DNA from 3 places in the Ruminococcus sp. B05 genome. Region 3 is predicted to be linked to each of the others. Evidence: a T-box and tRNA genes for the amino acid it is inferred to sense, from the RefSeq annotation. Region 3 holds a T-box; the other regions hold tRNA genes.

Region 1 (4,872 bases), 190 kb from region 3:
TGTCTGGATTTACACGATATACTTTTGCAACAGCTTCTATATAGTTATTACGCTCCAGCTCATCCTCAAACTCTATTAAGCGTTTTGCTGTTTCCTGAAAAAAGGCTGTTTTTTCTTCTGGAGATTCCATATCATAATTTTTTGACAATATTTCCAAACTGAACATAAAGCCGTTCCTGGCATTTTCAATCCTTTTTTCAAACTCCTCTGCACCTAAATTTTTAATAAATTCATCTGGATCCTTATATGGATCCATTCGGATAACTTTTGCTGCAATCCCAGCTTCTCTCATAATCGGTACTGCCCGAAGTGCAGCGCGCGTACCGGCATCATCGCTATCATATGTAAGATATACTTCACTTACATATCGTTTGATCAATGAAGCATGTCCTGATGTCAACGCAGTTCCTAAAGACGCAACTGCATTCGTAAATCCTGCCTGATGAAGTGAAATAACATCCATATAACCTTCACAAACAAGGAAATATGATTTTCTCGATGTACGTGCTCGGTTCAATCCATACAAATTTCTGCTTTTATCAAAAACAGCTGTTTCTGGGGAATTTAAATATTTTGGCTTTGCATCTCCCATAACCCGGCCACCAAATCCAATTACTCGACTATTTGCATCCATGATTGGAAACATAACACGATTCCAAAACTTATCATAAACTCCATTTTTTTCATCAATATTAATCAGCCCTGCCTGGCGGATCAATTCTTCACTATAGCCTTTACGTTTAAGATAATTGTACAGATCATTACTATACTTTGTTGCAAATCCAAGCCCAAAAGATTTTATGGTCTCTTTTGAAAGTCCTCTATCCGTCAAATAATCATAAGCAACTGCACCTCGTTCAGATTTTAACTGAACATAATAATATTGTGCAGCAATCTTATTGATTTCCAACAAAGTTGCTTTCAAATCAGCTCGTTCCTTTGCTTCTTTTGAATATTCCTCTTTAGGCAGTTCTACTCCTACACGCTCTGCAAGATATTGAACAGCTTCAAGGAAAGAATAATTCTCATATTCCATAAGAAATGTAAATACTGTCCCGCCAGCCCCACAACCAAAGCAATAATACATCTGCTTGTCTCTGCTTACAGAAAAAGACGGGGACTTTTCATTGTGAAACGGGCAAAGTCCAAAATAAGAACTTCCTTTCTTCTGAAGTCGTACATAATTGGAAATGACATCTACTATATCGTTTTTCATTCTGATTTCTTCTATTAGCTCTTCCGAATAATACATGATCTCCTCCTTTGTATACTCTCCATAATATTATATTCGACAAAACTTTCAAATTTCCTTTATTTTTTTATTTTTTATTTTCCCACAGTATTATTATATTCATTAGCAATTGAACATTTCCTTATTTTTGTAATTTCAAAAATTTTTCAAAAAATTTAAAAAAATCAAAAAATGTGTTGACATTCTTCTCAACTCATTGTATTATACTATTCGTGGCGTGAGTACAGCTACGAAAACAAAACAAGCGGAAGTGTCGGAACTGGCAGACGAGCAAGACTAAGGATCTTGTGATCAATGCGATCGTGTGGGTTCAAGTCCCATCTTCCGCATCTATTTCATAGATTATTTGTTTTACATGTACTTATTTACCATATGCGGAAGTGTCGGAACTGGCAGACGAGCAAGACTAAGGATCTTGTAAGCATTGCGCTTGTGTGGGTTCAAGTCCCATCTTCCGCATTTAACTTATCCCGAAAAATGCTGATAATTGCAGTGTTTTCGGGATTTTTTATTACTCAATTTAGCAAAAAGGGGCAAAAAAAGGGGCAGAGTTTTTTCTCTGCTCATTTTTTCATTCAACTATTTTATTATTCATGTTTTCCACTTCTGTTTCTACTACTTCATTCGGAATTATTTCTTTTTTGTCATCAGACATATGATTCACAATTTGTCGAGAACCTTTAAAAACTCTTCTTTTACCATCAGCCTTTGTATATCCAAGTATATATCTTCCATTCTCTACATCATTTTTCAAATATTGAACAGCGTATCTCATATCATCAATTCCCAATTGCACACTTGCCACACATTTGCCATCTTCATCTTCAAAAAACCATGTCACTTCTTCCATCTTATTTCGGCCTCCTCATCTGTCTTGAACTTATAAATTTTGTATCCACAAACAATCATATCTTTTTCTACGGATACTAAATAAACTAAACTCTTTTATATTATACATCATTTTCTATATGCATTACAAGACTGACATCATATCATAATAACCGACAACCTATAACTTTACATTTCTTGTCAAATCTTCAATTGATACTCTAAAAAACGATGCAAGTTCCAGCAAAATATAAATATTAGGAACAGAACGGCCCGTCTCGTATGCAGATAACGTCTGCCGGCGAATATTCAATTGTGCCGCAACTTCTTCCTGGTTCATATCATTTATTTCACGTACTCGTCTTATATTCTTTCCAATTGTATTATTTAACATTTTCATCACCCGTTTGTATTTTAACATTTGTTTCTTGATTCGTAGTATATTAATCCTATATTTGTTCTTTATACATTAACTATGAGTATGTTTATACTCTTATATCGGATAGCACAATGGAAAATATTGGATAAAATAGATAGTATAACATGAAGGAGTGTAAAATTGTGCAGAATCGTGTAAAAGAACTTCGAAAAGAACGAAATATACTTCAAGAAGAATTGGCTGCAAAGCTAAATGTTTCTCAACAAACTATCAGCCGGATAGAAAACGGAACATCTTCTCTCCCAGCAGATATTTTAATTGATCTGTCAAAATTTTTTGATGTATCTATTGACTACATACTTTGTTATTCAGATGCCCGTCACACCATGGAATATCAACTGGAATACAAGCAGATGTCGGAGCGAAATTATCAATTATGTCGTGCATATGAACGTTTAGACAAAAGCAATCAAACTCTTATCTTTCAGCTTGTAGAGCAATTATCAAAACCAGAATAAAAAAAGAAAGGGATCGAAAATCGAACCCTTTCTTTTTTATTCTGGTTAAAATTAAGCAAGTTTAGATTTAGCAACTTCTGCAAGTGTTGCAAATCCTTCTTTATCGTTTACTGCAAGCTCAGCAAGCATTTTTCTGTTCATCTCAACACCTGCAAGTTTCAGTCCATACATAAATTTGCTGTATGAAAGACCATTCATTCTTGCTGCTGCATTGATACGAGCGATCCACAGCTGTCTCATCTGACGTTTGCGCTGTTTTCTTCCTGCGTATGCAGATGTAAGAGCTCTCATTACAGACTGTTTTGCAACTCTGTACTGTTTTGAACGTGCTCCTCTATATCCTTTAGCAAGTTTTAATGTTCTATTGTGTTTCTTTTTTGCGTTCATTCCGCCTTTAATACGTGCCATTTCTTAATCCTCCTTCAATACTTTCAAATCTTACAGATATGGTAAAACTTTCTTCATGTTCTTTACGTTTGTTGCATCTGTGATTGTAGACTTTCTAAGATTTCTTTTTCTCTTAGTTGTCTTCTTTGTTAAGATATGGCTCTTGTAAGCTTTATTTCTTTTCAGTTTTCCTGTTCCTGTTGCTTTGAAACGTTTTGCTGCCGCTCTATTTGTTTTAATTTTTGGCATGATGATTTCCTCCTTTATCGTTGCTTCTGTTTTTTATTTTTAACGTTTTATAGTTAAAACCATGCTCATGTTCCGACCTTCCATCTTTGCCGGCTTCTCGACTGTTGCTACATCCTCAAGCATAGCTGCAAAATCATCAAGAATATGCTTGCTCTGCTGTACATGTGCCATCTCTCTTCCTCGGAAACGAAGTGTAACCTTTACTTTATTTCCTTTTGTGATGAATTTCTTCGCATTATTCACCTTTGTATTCAAATCATTTGTATCGATATTCGGTGACAAACGCACTTCTTTAACTTCAACAGTCTTCTGTTTTTTCTTTGCTTCTTTTTCTTTTCTTGTCAGCTCATATTTGTATTTTCCATAATCGATAATCTTACATACCGGTGGCTTTGCTGTTGGTGCAATCTTGACAAGATCAAGTTCTGCTTCCTGTGCAAGCTTAAAAGCTTCTCTTGCTGACATGACTCCCAGCTGTTCTCCGTCTTCACTAATCAGACGAACCTCTCTGTCTCTAATCTGTTCGTTAATCATTAAATCGCTAATTGTCGTATACCTCCGTCAAATGAATTTCCTTTAGGTTGTTTGTTTGCGAAACATATTTCTGAAACAAAAAAAATCGAGTGAATCTGCTCCACTCGAATCAATACATCTATCTTTCAAAAGATAAAATCATCAATATCAAACCAATAGTCACTCACTTGTGCTATGGTGAGAGTGGATACTCTTCTTTCTTTTGCCTCATGCAGATATTAATTTATCACACTTCACCTGAAATGTCAATATGTAAATTATTTTTTTAGCATGATTTTTTAATACTTCTTAATATCCTTCTCATAAAGCATAACAGACCTTTTACAAAATGTAAAGACAGCGAATAATTCTTTTGTGCTGAGGGGATTCTATAATTATTGTAATGAATCAAAAGAAAGAGGCTTATATTATGATTACTAAATTTCAAGGGCAAATGACTTCATCATTTAATGAAAACATTAAATATATGGATACAGCACTTCCAATCCATGAAAGTTTTGATATAATCCGCCGCAGTATCAAAATCGCAGACAAACAAGCAGTCTTCTATTTTATTGATGGTTTTACTAAAGATGAAACTCTGTTAAAAATACTGGATTCTTTATACAAATTAAAAGCAGATGAACTACCCTCTGATGCTACATTATTTGCAGAATGCTTTATTCCACACGCAGAAATAGACATCATACAGGATTACGATGAAATTATAAGGGATGTTCTTTCAG
Region 2 (4,872 bases), on a different contig from region 3:
CAAAAGTACAAAAGGAGATTCAGTTTGTCCTTGAGCGTGAAGAAATAGCAAGTGTTTTTGGAAAACTATTGGCAAAAGGCGAGATCCCATTACGAGTAACACATAATGATACAAAGTTAAATAATATTATGATAGATTACGCTACAGGAAAAGGACTCTGTGTAATAGATTTAGATACGATTATGCCAGGACTGGCGATGAATGATTTTGGCGATTCTATTCGCTTTGGTGCGAGTACAGCAGCAGAGGATGAAAAAGATTTAGAGAAGGTTACTTGTAGTATGGAGTTATTTGAACTTTATACTAAAGGTTTTCTTGAAGAATGTAGAGAACAATTGACAACAAAAGAAATAGAACTTTTGCCAATGGGAGCTAAGGTGATGACTTTTGAATGCGGAATACGATTCCTGACGGATTATCTTGAAGGAGATCATTATTTTAAGATTCATAGAGAAGACCATAATCTGGATAGATGTCGAACACAATTTAAGCTTGTTGCAGACATGGAAAAGAAATGGGATTTAATGCAGAAGATTGTTGAAAAATACCAATAACAAGGGAAAATATATATGAGAAATATTGTATTTCATAAAGAGACAAAGACATTTCATTTATATAATGATAAAATAAGCTACATTATGTGTGTGTTAGAAAACAGACATATGGGCCAGATTTATTTTGGAAAGAAAATTCATGATAAAAAGGATTTTTCTTATCTGGTAGAGAAAATAGAACGTCCGATGACTTCCTATGTATATGAAGGGAACAAAAGTTTCTCATTGGAGCATATTCGACAGGAATATCCGGTATATGGGACAACGGACTATCGTCATCCTGCGATTGAAATATTACAGAAAAATGGAAGCAGAATCTCAGAATTTAAATATGATGGATATCAGATTTTACCAGGAAAGCCAAAACTTCAGGGACTTCCGTCTACTTATACAGAAACTGAAGAAGAAGCGATGACGCTTAAGATCTTTTTGAAAGATTCTCTTACGGGGATTGTAGTGGAATTGCTGTATACGATCTTTTCTGAATACAGTGCGATTGCCAGAAGTGTCTGTATAAAAAACACAGGGACAATGCCGGTACATTTGCTTACAGCAATGAGTTTAAATCTGGATCTTCCGGATAAAGATTATGTTTGGATGCAACTGTCTGGTGCATGGGCTAGAGAACGGTACGTGAAGATGAGGACTTTGGAACAGGGCATTACGGCAATTGATAGCATGCGTGGAAATTCTTCGCATGAACAGAATCCGTTCATGGTTCTTAAAAGAAAAAATACAGATGAATCTAAGGGAGAAGCAATAGGATTCAGTTTCATTTATAGCGGTAATTTTAGGATTCAGGCAGAAGTAGATACACATGATGTGACGCGAGTTACAGTAGGAATTAATCCAAATGGATTTGACTGGAAATTAGAATCAGGAGAAAGTTTTCAGACGCCAGAGGCAGTGATGCTTTACTCGGATAATGGACTTAATGAGATGAGTCAGAATTTTCATAAATTATATGCAAAGCGTCTTGCACGAGGGTATTGGCGTGATCGCGTCAGACCAATATTGAACAATAATTGGGAAGCAACATATTTTGATTTCACAGAAGAACGTTTGGTGAAAATTGCAGAGAAAGCAAAGGAATGCGGTATCGAATTATTTGTTCTTGATGATGGATGGTTTGGTGAACGTAGAAATGATAGTGCCGGATTGGGAGACTGGATAGTAAACAAGGAATTGCTTCCGAATGGGATTGAAGGTCTGGCAGATCGCATAGAAAATCTTGGTATGCAATTTGGTTTATGGATTGAACCAGAAATGGTAAATAAGGATTCAGACCTATATCGTCAACATCCAGATTGGATCTTACAAACACCGGGAAGAACGAGTTCACATGGACGTAATCAATATGTATTAGATTTTTCAAGAAAAGAGATTGTTGATTACATCTATACAATGATTTCAAAGATTCTTTCGAATGCAAAGATCTCATACATAAAATGGGATATGAACAGAAGCATTACAGAGTGTTATAGCATTGCTTATCCAGCAGGACGACAGGGAGAAATATTCCATCGTTATATACTTGGAGTGTATGATTTGTATGAAAGATTGACATCGGAATTTCCGAAAATCTTATTTGAGTCTTGTGCAAGCGGAGGAGGACGATTTGATCCGGGAATGCTTTATTATGCACCACAAGGATGGACAAGCGATGATTCTGATGCTATTGAAAGATTGAAAATCCAATATGGAACATCGATGTGTTATCCAATCAGCAGCATGGGAAGTCATGTGTCTGTAATACCAAATCATCAGGTGTTTCGAAATACACCGTTACATACAAGAGCAAATGTGGCCTATTTTGGAACATTTGGTTACGAGTTGGATTTGAATAAATTATCTGATACTGAAATTGAAGAGGTAAAGGCACAAATTTTATTTATGAAAAAGTATCGTCAGTTGATACAATTTGGAACATTTTACAGATTGAAAAGTCCATTTGAGGGAAATGAAACCATTTGGATGGTAGTTAATGAAGAGAAAACGACAGCACTTGTAGGATATTATCGAGTGTTGAATGGAGTAAATCAACCATATAGCAGAATTAAGCTTCAGGGGCTTGATCCTAATAAGCTCTATGATAATATATTAGCAAAGACGGAGCATTATGGGGATGAATTGATGAATCTTGGTCTTATTACAACGGATGTTACAGCAGGTCAAGTTCCAGGGAATGCGATACCTTGTACGGATTTTGAATCAAGGATTTATATTTTAAGAGAAAAAAACATATAGAACCAGACAGGGACGGGGATTTCCGGCTTTTTTCGTAGAAAAAAAGCCGGAAATCCCCGTCCCTGTCTGGTTCTGCAAAATAAAAAACCCATGCATTCACATGGGTTTCTGCCTAGTGCGGAAGAAGAGACTTGAACTCTCACAGGATAAACTCCCACTAGAACCTGAATCTAGCGCGTCTGCCATTCCGCCACTTCCGCTCGACAAGTGATAGTATATCAATAATTGGATAGTTTGTAAACCCTAAAACTCTAAAAAAATAAAAAAAGTTAATTTGTTCAAATAATATAAAAAATCAGAAAATTTAGAAAAAAAGTAGGAATGTAAAAATTATTGTTATTTTTTTGACCTTTTTAATAAAATGAGGTACAATAACACTTGTAGCAAAAAATGAAATCGAGTCAGAATACTTGAATATTTATTAGGAGGGAACAAGTAATGGCAAGAAAAACATTAAAAGAGCAAAAAGCAGCTAAAGCGTTAAAGACAGCAGAACAGACAGCGTTAAAGAATGAGACAGCAGCAGAGGCAACAGCAGAGGCAGCAACATCTTCTATAAAAGAAACAAAGACAACAGAGACAGTAAAAGAAGAAGTTAAAAAAGTTGAGACTAAAAAAGTAGAACCTAAGAAGGTAGAAGCAAAACCAGCTCCAAAGGCAATCTCAACTCAGAAAGATACAACAAAAGGAATTGAGACAAAAGCAGCAGTTCTTGTAGATGCACCGGCAAAAGAAGAGAAAGCACCTGCAAAGAAAACAGCAGCAAAGAAAGCACCTGCAAAGAAGACAACAGCAAAGAAAGCTGAAGTAAAAACAGAGATGTTCCTTCAGTTCGCAGGAAAAGAATATACAGAAAAAGAAATCTTCCAGAAAGTAAAAGACGTTTGGACAAAAGTTCTTAAGAATAAAGTTGGCGATTTGAAAGACGTTAAGATTTACTTAAAACCAGAAGATTCAGCAGCTTACTATGTAATCAACGGAGATACAACAGGTAGAGTTGAACTGTAAGATTAAATAAGAAAAGTGTAAGAACATACATAAAAGGAGAAGTGATATTGACAGGATATCATTTCTCCTTTTTAAGTTGCCATGCATACGACAAAAGGAGTAAGATAGAGTTATCTCAGTCGAGAAGACTCCCACCTCTTCAGGTGGTGAGTAATAATAAATTTGTCTCAGTGGGAGTCCAATCTCCGACTGAGATAAACGCTCCGCGAGGATGCGCAGTGATTCTGATAGGAATATGTCAGCTTTGCTGACCAGAATCACGCGCCAAGTCTCACGGACGTTCGACTTGAATAGAAAAGTAATGGAGGACTATAAAATGAATCGCTTAGAACAACAGCTCCAGTTCATTCTGGAAATTGATAAAGTAAAAAAGATTATACGTCAGACACCGCTTTCAGATGCATCACGCAAGGAGAATGATGCAGAGCATTCCTGGCATATCGCATTGATGGCATACCTGCTTCAGGAATACGCAGAGGAACCGGTTGAAGTATCAAAAGTAATGTTAATGGTACTGATCCATGATCTGGTGGAGATTGATGCCGGTGATACCTATGCATATGATGAGGAAGGTGCAAAAACAAAGGATGAGCGAGAAAGAAAGGCAGCTGAACATATTTTCGGAATGTTACCGGAAGATCAAGGAATGTATTTGAAAGCCTTGTGGGAAGAATTTGAAGCGTACGAGACAGCAGAGGCGAAGTATGCACATTTGCTTGATAATTTCCAGCCATTATTGTTAAATGATGCCGCTGGTGGAATTAGTTGGACAGAGCATCAAGTGAAGAAATCACAAATTTATAAAAGAAATGAAAAAGTAGAAGAAACATCTGCGACTATCTGGAAGTGTATGCAAGATAAAATAGATAAGCACATTCAGGCAGGTCATGTTTTGGATGAGTAATGTAAGTTGGGCACTTTATAGACGTGCAGGAGATTAATACAAGGGGTGATATGTGATGTATGAGAAAGAAATAGAACAGTTACAGAAGATGATAGATGAAAGTCAGAATATTGTCTTTTTTGGAGGCGCAGGAGTATCGACGGAGAGTGGAATCCCGGA
Region 3 (4,872 bases):
AAAACAACTCTCACTTTATATAAGCGAGAGTTGTAGGTATTATCTGTTTTTATTATTTATTTCATTACAATGTTAATGATTTTCTTAGGAACATAAATTTCTTTTACAATTGTTCCTGTCAATTTATCTGCAACGGCTTCTTTACCAGCTGCAATTGCATCTTCCTTAGATGCATCTGCCGGAATAGAAATAACAGCTCTTGTTTTTCCATTAATCTGTACAGGAACTTCTATTTCGTCATCTGCCATTTCTTTTTCATCATATACAGGCCAGCCTGCTTTGAAGATTGTTTCTGTATGTCCGAGCTGCTCCCACATTTCTTCTGCAAAATGTGGTGCAAATGGTGAAAGTAATACAGCAATTGTTTCCAATGTTTCTTTGTCAATTCCACCCGTCTTCTTGGCAAGATCGATAAATTTGTTATTATACTCCATAAATCCTGAAATAACAGTATTTAAGCTAAATGTTTCAAGACGAGATGTAATATCATATACAAGTTTGTGACGAAGTTTTACCATCTCTTTTGTAGCTTCAACATTGGCTTCTTTACTATCCATCAATAAATTCCAGAGTCGTTTCAAGAAACGGTTTACACCATCGATTCCTCTATCATCCCATTCTGCATCTAACTCAGGTGGTCCTACAAACAGTTCATACATTCTTAATGAGTCACATCCATAGTCACGCACAAGATCATCCGGTGATACGACATTACCTTTTGATTTACTCATTTTGATTCCATTCTTACCTGTGATCATTCCCTGGTTAAATAATTTATGGAAAGGTTCATCAAAATCAACGACTCCGATATCATTTAAGAATTTTGTATAGAATCTAGAGTATAACAAGTGTAATACAGCATGCTCTACTCCTCCAATATACATATCTACCGGAAGCATTTCATCCGCTTTTTCTCTTGAAACCAGTTCTTTATCGTTATGATTATCTACATAACGAAGGAAATACCATGACGAACCTGCCCACTGAGGCATAGTATTTGTTTCACGTTTTGAATCTGCGCCACATACAGGACACTTACAGTTTACCCACTCATCAATGGCTGCCAGTGGTGATTCACCTGTTCCTGTAGGTTCATAAGATTCTACATCTGGCAAACGAAGTGGAAGTTCTTCTTCTGGAACTGGAACGTTACCACATTTTGGACAGTGGATGATTGGAATAGGTTCTCCCCAGTAGCGCTGACGTGAGAATACCCAGTCACGTAATTTGAAGTTTTCAGTAGCTCGTCCGATACCGCGCTCTTCAATGATATGTGGGGCTTCTTTTTTCAGCACAGCTGATTCCATGCCATTCCATTCTCCAGAGTTGATCATTGTTCCGACAGCCTCTGTATATGCCTCTGTCATATTTTCAATTTCTTGTCCGTCTTTTGCAATAACCTGAACAATTGGAATACCAAATTTTGTAGCAAATGCAAAATCACGATCATCATGTGCAGGTACGCACATAATTGCACCAGTACCATAATCTGCAAGAACATAATCTGACAACCAGATTGGTGTCTTTGCTCCATTTAATGGATTAATTGCATAGCTTCCTGTAAATACTCCGGTTTTTTCTTTGTCCTGCATACGATCTACATTTGATTTCATAGAAGAGTCATAAATGTATTTCTCTACTGCTTCTTTTGTTTCAGATGTAGCTAATGATGCAGCTAATTCATGTTCTGGGGCAAGTACCATAAATGTTGCTCCGTAGAGAGTATCTGGTCTTGTTGTATAAACAGTAATTTTCTCGTCTCTTCCATCAATTGGAAAATCAACTTCTGCTCCGTAAGATTTTCCAATCCAGTCAGCCTGCATCTTCTTTACTTTTTCAGGCCAATCGAGTTTATCAAGATCATTCAGAAGACGATCTGCATAAGCTGTAATCTTCAGCATCCACTGACGCAGATTTTTCTTCGTTACCTCTGCTCCACAACGCTCACACTTTCCATTAACAACTTCTTCATTTGCTAAACCTGTTTTACATGAAGGACACCAGTTGATTGGAAATTCCTTCTCATAAGCCAACCCTTTTTTGAACATCTGAACAAAAATCCACTGTGTCCATTTGTAGAAATTAGGATCTGTTGTATTTACTTCCATATCCCAATCATACAATGCAGCAATTTCATTGATCTGACGTTTGATATTTGTAATATTTGCTTCTGTTGATATTGCAGGGTGAGTTCCCATTTTAATTGCATAATTTTCTGCCGGAAGACCAAATGCATCCCATCCCATTGGATGAACGATATAATATCCCTGCTGCAATTTATAACGGCTCCATACATCAGAGATTACATATCCTCTCCAATGTCCTACATGAAGACCATTTCCAGATGGATATGGGAACATATCCAGACAGTAATATTTTTGCTTTTTATTTCCGTTATCATCCATTCTAGGATTTACCGGATTTTCTTCCCATTTTTCACGCCATTTTTTCTCAACGGCTTTGTGATTATACACAATTTTCTGTGACATTATTATTCCTACCTTTCATATAAAATAAAAGCCTTTTCATCTCCATTATCAAGAGACGAAAAGGCTTACTTCCGTGGTACCACTCTTATTCATCCAACACTCTCTATAATGTCATGTCGGATGCACTCATTATATTCTATAACGGGAATGCCCGCTTCTGTCTACTACATGATTCAACAGAAGAACTCCAAGATGAGTTCAAAGAATTCCATCTTCTGCCTTGCACCAACCGGCAGTTCTCTGTAAGACTTTCTTCTTCTACTAATTCTTATCTTCGTTTTTACAATATTCTTCTTTATTATAAGAACTATTTATATAGAAGTCAAGTCATTTATCTAGGCATTCATTCGATTGAAATAGTCTTTTGTTTCCTTCACAACAACTCCACTTAATGTTAAAAGTGCAATTAAGTTTGGAAATGCCATTAATGCATTGAAAATATCTGCGATATTCCATACTGCTGCAACTGTCATATATGGTCCAAAAAATACACATAAAATATATAACCAGCGATAAGTCTTTACTGCTTTTTGGTTACGGTTAAACAAATATTCCAAACATCTTTCACCGTAATAGTCCCATCCTAGAATTGTTGTAAATGCAAAAAATACAAGACAAAGCATTAATGCAAAGGATGCAAATATAGGTGGAAATGGTAAGCCCTGCTGGAATGCAGCTGTTGTAATCTCGACACCTTCAAGACCTGTATTCCAAGTTCCTGTTATTACAATAGAAAGACCTGTCATTGTACAAATTACAATTGTATCAATAAATGTTCCTGTCATGGAAACAAGTCCCTGACGTACAGGTTCTTTTGTTTGTGCTGCAGCTGCTGCGATTGGTGCACTACCAAGACCTGATTCATTTGAAAAGATACCTCTTGCGATACCTTTCTGCATTGCTACAACCATTGTACCCATTACTCCACCTGCAAGTGCACTTCCTGTAAATGCTGATTTTACTATTGTCACGATTGCACCCGGAATAGCTGTAATGTGTGTAACCATAATAATCAAAGCGAGTGCCACATATAATACTGCCATAAATGGAACAACAATCTGTGAAACTTTTGAAATACGCTGGATTCCTCCGATTACAACCAAACCTACACAAACTGTAAGCACAAGGCATGAAATAACTGTTGCCCAAGAATATGTTCCACCAAACAAATTGACTGTATGAAGCATATCCGGGTCAAAGAAATTCTTAATTGCGGATGCAATACCATTTACCTGTGTAAAAGTTCCAATTCCGAATAATCCAACACCTGCTCCGAAAAAGGCAAATATCTTACCTAGCCATCTCCACTGTTTTCCCATACCATTTTCGATATAGTAAAATGGTCCACCCAGGACATGACCATTTTCATCTATCGTACGATATTTAATAGCCAGCAGGCCTTCTGCATACTTTGTAGCCATTCCAAAAAAGGCTGCAACTACCATCCAAAACAATGCTCCGGGTCCTCCGGCTGCAATTGCTGTTGCTACACCGACAATATTACCGGTTCCAATAGTTGCTGACAATGCAGTACACAAAGCTCCAAAACTTGTTACTTCCCCATGTCCGTCATCTTCATTTTTCACCATGAATTTTAAGGCTTTTCCAAGATGTCTTACCTGCAATAGCCCTAATCGAACTGTTAAAAGAAATCCTGTAATCAGGATTAGAATGATCAATGGAAGTCCCCATACGACCCCATCAAACCATGTGATAAAGTTGTTGATTTGCTCAAACATGTTTATATTCCTCCATCCTTTTGCCTGAGAGATTAACAGCAAATTGCTGCGTACACCTTCGGCGCTCTTCCTTTAGATTTTTTGAAGAGACTCTCCTGAGTTTAGTGCCTTATAGCACTGTAGACAAGAATACCACTCGCCGATAAATATTTCAAGATTTTTTTGAACTTTTATGTTTTTTTGTTGTTCATAATACCCCTTTGGTGTATAATAGTTATAAGAGATTTGAGCAGATTAATACTCAAAAATTTTTCTACATAAAGGAGAGAATTGCCATGGTAAATTTAATCACAGGTCCGAAAGGTAGCGGAAAAACACAGCAAATCATTGAACTTGCGAATGAGAAGGTTAAAACTTCTAACGGTAACGTTGTATTAATCAAAAAAAGTCACAGAGATACATACAGTGTAGACTTTAATGTTCGTGCAATTTGTATGGATGATTACAAAGATATCGAGACATTAGAAGAATTGGTTGGATTCTTATATGGTATGGTTGCAGGTAATCATGATATTGATACGATCTTCATCGATGGAGCATTAAAACAGGCAGATATCACGCTCAACAGCCTTCCAGATTTTCTTCAGAAACTGGATAAAATTTCTGCTACGAACAATATCGAGTTCTTTGTAAGTGTCAGTGCA

Evidence for each region. The T-box of region 3 lies ahead of leuS (leucine--tRNA ligase). A T-box ahead of a tRNA ligase gene usually reads a tRNA of that ligase, here a tRNA-Leu.
Region 1: it encodes a tRNA-Leu, which carries the amino acid that the T-box ahead of leuS (leucine--tRNA ligase) is inferred to sense. The anticodon was not compared.
Region 2: it encodes a tRNA-Leu, which carries the amino acid that the T-box ahead of leuS (leucine--tRNA ligase) is inferred to sense. The anticodon was not compared.

What each region holds. Positions count from the first base shown of each region.
Region 1 is NZ_RBZR01000001.1:505,819-510,690, forward strand. It holds gene dnaG (DNA primase) at 1-1,252, opposite strand, end outside; tRNA gene D8Q48_RS02120 (tRNA-Leu) at 1,497-1,581, shown strand; tRNA gene D8Q48_RS02125 (tRNA-Leu) at 1,627-1,711, shown strand; gene D8Q48_RS02130 (hypothetical protein) at 1,824-2,102, opposite strand; gene D8Q48_RS02135 (helix-turn-helix transcriptional regulator) at 2,262-2,474, opposite strand; gene D8Q48_RS02140 (helix-turn-helix transcriptional regulator) at 2,642-2,977, shown strand; gene rplT (50S ribosomal protein L20) at 3,029-3,385, opposite strand; gene rpmI (50S ribosomal protein L35) at 3,416-3,613, opposite strand; gene infC (translation initiation factor IF-3) at 3,653-4,147, opposite strand; gene D8Q48_RS02160 (spore germination protein) at 4,557-4,872, shown strand, end outside.
Region 2 is NZ_RBZR01000024.1:18,485-23,356, reverse strand. It holds gene D8Q48_RS14030 (aminoglycoside phosphotransferase family protein) at 1-554, shown strand, start outside; gene D8Q48_RS14025 (alpha-galactosidase) at 570-2,801, shown strand; tRNA gene D8Q48_RS14020 (tRNA-Leu) at 2,918-3,001, opposite strand; gene D8Q48_RS14015 (DUF6465 family protein) at 3,240-3,809, shown strand; gene D8Q48_RS14010 (HD domain-containing protein) at 4,126-4,713, shown strand; gene D8Q48_RS14005 (NAD-dependent protein deacylase) at 4,769-4,872, shown strand, end outside.
Region 3 is NZ_RBZR01000001.1:316,040-320,911, reverse strand. It holds gene leuS (leucine--tRNA ligase) at 57-2,489, opposite strand; T-box leader at 2,538-2,773, opposite strand; gene D8Q48_RS01255 (alanine/glycine:cation symporter family protein) at 2,825-4,228, opposite strand; glycine riboswitch at 4,231-4,336, opposite strand; gene D8Q48_RS01250 (hypothetical protein) at 4,504-4,872, shown strand, end outside.